Linked DNA regions of Undibacterium parvum. The protein of the gene in region 1 interacts with the protein of each later gene in a pairwise test. Links are inferred from orthologs where the notes say so. Each region holds a gene or a part of one and is shown in the gene's direction. Other genes may lie near its edges. The genes, in order: EJN92_RS03360 and EJN92_RS13665.

The links.
Region 2: the proteins of EJN92_RS03360 (region 1) and EJN92_RS13665 interact in binary tests that used the Escherichia coli proteins (3 or more experiments, as listed by UniProt). The link is inferred for Undibacterium parvum from one-to-one orthologs.

Annotation. Positions count from the first base shown.
Region 1 is NZ_CP034464.1:764,432-767,684, forward strand. What follows is about bases 295-3,219. They hold EJN92_RS03360 (aminoacyl-histidine dipeptidase), read left to right. Parts: upstream 295-981; coding sequence 982-2,457; downstream 2,458-3,219. Other genes in these bases: EJN92_RS03355 (GGDEF domain-containing protein), read left to right, coding at 295-782; EJN92_RS03365 (DUF4124 domain-containing protein), read left to right, coding at 2,583-3,071. Also shown: more of EJN92_RS03355, read left to right, coding at 1-294. UniProt on the Escherichia coli protein: Dipeptidase with broad substrate specificity. Requires dipeptide substrates with an unblocked N-terminus and the amino group in the alpha or beta position.
Region 2 is NZ_CP034464.1:3,120,614-3,123,941, reverse strand. Bases 329-3,328 are described here. They hold EJN92_RS13665 (aminopeptidase P N-terminal domain-containing protein), read left to right. Parts: upstream 329-1,153; coding sequence 1,154-2,503; downstream 2,504-3,328. Other genes in these bases: EJN92_RS13660 (FAD-dependent monooxygenase), read left to right, coding at 2,547-3,328; murU (N-acetylmuramate alpha-1-phosphate uridylyltransferase MurU), read left to right, coding at 405-1,157. In the rest of the region: EJN92_RS13675 (aminoglycoside phosphotransferase family protein), read left to right, coding at 1-296.

The DNA of each region.
Region 1 (3,253 bases):
CGATTGCCTATGGCATGTATAGAATATCCACCGCAAACTTAATGTTTTTGGTGATAGGCGTGCTGTTGGCGCAAGCCCTGATCATAGGCTTGCACTACCAACAAGGACATAACCTAGCCCTGCTCAGGCTAGAGGCCATGCACTTCATCGCCCTGCTCTTGTCTTTGCCCACTTTTATTTTTTTGATCGGCAAAGTCCAGCATTTACATAGAGTGCTGAACAAGGCCAGCCGCAAGATCAAATACATACAGGCCGATGCTAAACGCGACGTCTTGATTGATTGCTTTAACCGTCGCTACATGGTGGCGGCCTTAGAAGAGCATAAGCTATTGTCCGATGAGAATGGCACGCCCCTATGTCTGGCGGTGATCGATCTGGACCATTTCAAGCGTATCAATGATGAAGTTGGTCATTTGGGTGGCGATGAGGTGCTCAGGACTTTTGCCAAGGTAGCGCAAGAGAATGTGCGCGCATCGGACATCTTTGGGCGCTACGGCGGCGAAGAATTTCTATTGATTTTCCCTGATACCTCTTTACTGCCAGCGCTCAATACCTCGGAAAGAATTCGTGCCCAAATCGAGCATTTCCCCTGGCAAGGCGCTTTGCAACAGCGAGTTTCAGTGTCGATAGGTGTGACTCAATACATACCGGGCGAATCGGTACTTGAGCTATTCTCGCGCACCGACACGGCCATGTACATGGCCAAGCAAGGCGGTCGCAATCAAGTGGTGGTGGAAGAGCCGGTTGCAGCGCCAATTGCAGCAGTAACGCCGAGCGCGTAAGGCTGGCAACGATTGCGCAGTATCCATGCGCCCCGCAGCCCGATTTGGCTTGCCAAGGCGCATGGATACTGCGCAATCCCTTTTTGATTTGCTATCCAGACCCTGCTGAACTGCTGCATCCCCTATGTTAAACTTGCGCCCCTCGGCCCCTCTGCCCGGCATGCGTCTCTGCTGGTAAGCGCCTCATAGGATATTTATCGTGACTTTAGCTACCGAAATCAATCAACTTTTCCCTCAGCCTTTATGGCAATGGTTTGAACAAATTTGTGCCATTCCCCATCCTTCCGGACATGAGCAAGCGCTGAGCCTGCATATCCAAACTTGGGCTAAACAACGCGACCTGACGGTGATCGTCGACCAGGTTGGCAACCTCATCATCCGCAAACCTGCCACGGCCGGCATGCAAGACAGAAAAATCGTGGCCTTGCAGGCGCATCTGGATATGGTGCCGCAGAAGAACGCTGATACGGTTCATGATTTTGTAACTGATCCGATACGACCGTGGATAGATGGCGACTGGGTCAAGGCGACCGGTACCACCTTGGGTGCTGACAATGGCATAGGCATGGCCTCGGCCTTGGCGATCCTCGGTTCTGACGAGATCAAGCACGGCCCGCTGGAAGTTTTATTGACGGTCGATGAAGAAGCCGGCATGACCGGTGCTTTTGGCCTGGAAGGCGGCATGCTGGAGGCCGAAATCCTGATCAACACAGATTCCGAACAAGAAGGCGAAATCTACATGGGCTGCGCTGGCGGTGTCGATGCCGAGATCAGCTTGCCGCTGCAATGGCAGACAGCCAAGCCGGCAGATCTGGCTTTCACTCTGAGTATTGCTGGCTTAAAGGGCGGTCATTCCGGGGTGAATATCCATCTGGGACGCGCCAATGCAAATAAATTGCTGGCTCGTTTTCTGGCAGGACACGCGGCACCATTAGGCTTGGCCTTGAGTGATTTTAACGGCGGCTCGCTGCGCAATGCCATCCCGCGTGAGGCGCAATGCAGCTTTACTTTGCCTCCCGAACAAGCCACCGCGCTGCAACTGGCGGTAACCCAATATCAGGCAATTTTGCAAGCCGAGCTAAGTTCGGCCGAACCCGCACTGAGCCTCACGCTCACGAGCGCAGCCGTGCCCGCCAACAGTTTGCAGGCGGCCAGCCAAACCACCCTGATTAATTTACTCAATAGCTGCCCGAATGGCGTGATACGCATGAGTGACGAAATCGCTGGCGTCACCGAAAGCTCTTTAAATCTGGGTGTGATTCGCACTCAGGCCGACAACCTGAGCATCATTTGCATGCTGCGTTCGCTGATTGACAGCGGTCGTCAAAATATCGAGAGTCAGCTGCAATCACTGTGCGATCTGGCCGGTGCGCAACTGGTCTTATCTGGCTGCTATCCGGGCTGGAAGCCAGACACCAGTTCCGCCGTGATGGCGATAGTGAATGACACTTACGAAAGTATTTATCAGCGCAAACCAGAGATCATGGTGATCCACGCCGGTCTGGAATGCGGCCTGTTCAAGCAGCATTATCCGAATCTGGATATGGTCTCGATAGGCCCGACCATACGTTATCCACATGGTCCTGACGAGATGGTCAACATTACCACGGTGGGGCAATACTGGACCTTGTTATTGGCGGTGCTGGAACGGATACCGGCCAAAAGTAATCATTAAGCCTAGATAGGTTATGTATAATTAGGCAATTTTTAATTTGATGCAAAAGCGCGCTCAACATGACACGCTTTTGCAATTGCCTCTTCATTTACCCTGGAAACACCGCAGTAAAACGGCCGTCCACTATGTATAAATTTTCGCCACAAAATCGACTCCCCCTATTTGTTATCGGCGCTCTCGCCTTGCTGGTGCTAGCCTCGGTGCAGGCAGAGGTGTATAAATGGGTAGATACCAGCGGCAAAACCCATTACACAGAAAACCGGGATGAGGCGGGCAAGGGCAAGGCCGAGCAGGTAAAAATCCAGACTCAGCCTAGCGAGCTAAGAGCAGCGGTTGCTCGCAGTTGGCAAGATCAGGAACAGGAATCTAAACAAAGGCTGGCGCAACAGCAGATGGCGCAGCCTAGTCGCTCGGCACCGCCTAGCAACAGCCAGTCCTCTTGGGCTCCCCAGAATACGGGGGGCGCGCCAGAAACCGATGCTTCACGATGCGCGCGCGCGCAAAATGATAACAAGATCATTAACTCTGGAACGGGGATTCACAGAGGTGGTGCAAAGATAGATGCAAATGATAGAGAGGTCGCCGCACGCGACATCAGGAGCTTCTGCCGTTAATCACACAATGTAATTAGAAACCCCTATGCGCAATCTGCATGCGGCTCGCAGCCCACAATCGGCCTGCAAGCCGCATACAGATTGCGCCTTTGATTTCGGGAACTTCTAAAAACCCTCTACTTGGGCGCATCGCGGCGTCGATAAACCTATCCGACCTTCGCAATACCGACGTATTGCTTAGC
Region 2 (3,328 bases), 2.4 Mb from region 1 along the record:
TCGATTGGGCGATCCGTTATTGGGAACAGGCACGTCGTGCCGGCCTACCGATCAGCCCTGAATTTGACAGCTTCTATCGCGATTTCGAATTCATGGGCCTGCAACGCCATCTGAAAATCCTCGGTATTTTTGCCCGTCTGGCACATCGTGATGGCAAAGAACACTACCTGCAAGACATCCCACTGGTGATGTCGTATGTGCGCAAGACGGCGCAACGCTATAACATCCTGATTCCTTTATTACGTCTGCTCGATGTCATAGAAGACACCGCACCGGTGGTTGGTTTCACCTTTTAATTCTTCAGCTAGCTAGGCAATATGGGGGGAGTATCAGTAAAAACACTCCATATCGCACAATATAATAGCGGGCATATTTTAATACCCCACCCAGTATAAAAGAGATCTATGAAAGCCATGTTACTTGCCGCCGGTCGCGGCGAACGGATGCGACCGCTAACCGATACCTGCCCTAAGCCTCTACTCAAGGTACGCGGCCGACCTTTGATCGTCTGGCACATACTCAATCTGGTGAAAGCCGGCATCACTGAAATCATCATCAATCACGCTCATCTCGGTCACATGATAGAGGAGCTGCTAGGCGACGGTAGCCAGTTCGGCGCGCAGCTACGCTATTCGGCCGAAGCCCTTGCCTTAGAGACCGCCGGCGGCATTGCCCAGGCTTTACCTCTGCTGGGTGATCAGCCTTTCATCGTAGTCTCTTCCGACATTTACATTCCGCATTTCAATTTCAGCGAATGCCTGAACACACTCGAAGACAATGATATGTGGGGCAATCCGCATCCACTGGATAAGCGCGACGTCGCCTGGCTGTACATGGTAAAAAATCCCTCGTTTCATCCTGAAGGCGATTTTGCGCTGAACCTAATGGGCTTATCGAATCAAGGTAAAGAAGGCGAACCGCGCCTTACTTTCGGCAATATCGGCGTCTACCGGCCCGAGATGTTTGCCGGCATCAAGGCAGGTGAGCACGCCAAATTAGCACCGATACTGCGCGACTACGCTGATCGCGGCCAACTCGGCGGGGAGTTGTATAGCGGTGTCTGGCACAACGTCGGCACCCCCGAGCAATTGGCCGCGCTGAATGCGCCACTCAATGGGCCTTTAAATAAAGCAACGACGCAAGGAAAACCGACATGAGCGAAAGCATGAACGCGTATTTCCAGCGTCGCCAACAATTGCTGGCGCAGATGCAAGCGCACGGTGGCGGCATCGCCATTGTGCCAACCGCACAAGAAATGACACGCAATAGCGACAACACGTTTCCGTTTCGCCACGACAGTTATTTTTACTATTTATCCGGCTTCACCGAACCGGAAGCCCTGATCGTCCTAATCGCCAATGGCAGTGAACAACGCAGCATTTTATTTTGCCGCGAAAAAGATCTGGAGCGCGAAATCTGGGATGGTTTCCGTTACGGCCCGGCAGCAGCCCAGGCTCAGTTCGGCTTTGATGCTGCCTACCCCATCGAAGCCCTCGCCAGCGAAATGCCAACACTGCTGGCCGATAGCAAGACGCTGTTTCACAGCAGCGGCACCGATGCGCAACTCGACACCCAACTACAGCATTGGATGGAAGCGGTACGCGCCAAAGCGCGCAGCGGTGTCACTGTACCAGGCAAAACCCTGGATCTGCGCCAGCTACTCGATGAAATGCGCCTATTCAAAGATGCCAGCGAAATCGCGCTGATGCAAAGCGCCGCCAACATCTCCGGCGCAGCCCATGCACGCGCCATGCGCAGCGCCCGGCCTGAGATGCATGAATACGAATTAGAGGCAGAACTGCTACATGAATTTCGCCGTCAGGGTTCGCAAGCGCCAGCCTATGGTTCCATCGTTGCCGCCGGTGCCAATGCCTGCATCTTGCATTATCAAAGCAATGCCGCCCGCATCAAGGACGGCGACTTAATCCTGATCGACGCCGGCTGCGAATTTGACAGCTACGCCTCCGACATCACGCGTACCTTCCCCGCCAACGGCAAATTTAGCCCAGCCCAAAAAACTCTGTACGAGTTAGTGCTGACGGCTCAAGCGGCAGCGCTGGCTTGCGCCCGCCCCGGTGCCGGCTATATGGAAGGCCACCACGCGGCAGTACGGGTACTGACACAGGGCATGTTAGAGACAGGCTTACTCGACAAAAACCAGGTCGGCAGTTTGGACGATGCGATCGCCAGCATGGCCTACCGCCAGTTTTACATGCACGGCACCGGCCATTGGATAGGATTGGACGTACACGATGTCGGCGACTATCGCGAGACCCACAAGGTCGGCAATGAACGCCCTTACCGTAAACTGGAAGCGGGCATGGTCTTCACCATAGAACCTGGCATCTATGTGCGTCCAGCCGAAGCTGTGCCAGAACAATACTGGAACCTAGGCATACGCATAGAAGACGATATCCTGATCACACCCGAAGGCCATCTGAATCTAAGCCGCGACACGCCAAAGACCGTGGCCGAGATTGAAGCCCTGATGCAAACAAAGTAAAAATCAAAGCGGAAATTTGGCAGCCAATATGGAGAAACCTAGTTTGACTAAGCACGTACACATCGCCATCTGCGGCGCCGGGCCGGTCGGCCAGGCGCTGGCCCTGATGCTGCAGCAGCAAGGCTATGCGGCCAGCGACATCTTACTGCTAGACGCCAAAACCGCAGAGCAAGCCAGAGCGGATGCGCGTTCGATTGCGCTCTCATATGGTAGTAAGCAGATCCTGCGCGCGCTACATGCCTGGCCGATCGCCGCCACCGCGATTACGCAAATCCACGTCTCGCGCCGCGCCCACTTTGGCCGCAGCCTGATCAAGGCCGCTGATTACGCTTTACCTGCGCTGGGCTATGTGGCGCGCTACGGCGACATCGTGACAGCGCTACAAAATTTAATTCAACAGCGCGGCATAGCCCTACAAAGACCAGTACAGGTAAGCGCGCTAGAAGAGCAGGCTGATCTGGTCGAACTAACGCTCGCTGACGGCAGCAAGATCACGGCCGATCTGGTAATACAGGCAGAAGGCGGCACTTTCAGCGCGCAACAGCAGCTGCCGCAAAAAGCGGGTGGCCGCCATCACGACTACCAGCAGACTGCAGTGATCGCTCACATCATCAGCGACACGCCGATCGCCGGGCGCGCCTTCGAGCGCTTCACTGATCAAGGACCGCTGGCCTTACTGCCGCAAGAAGACGGCTACGCGCTAGTCTGGTGCATGCGACCGGACAACGCGCAAACCATACTGGCGCTAGACGATAGCGCTTTCATAAGCGCATTGCAAACAGCCTTTGGCGGCCGCCTAGGCAAGTTTATCAAAGCCTCGCGCCG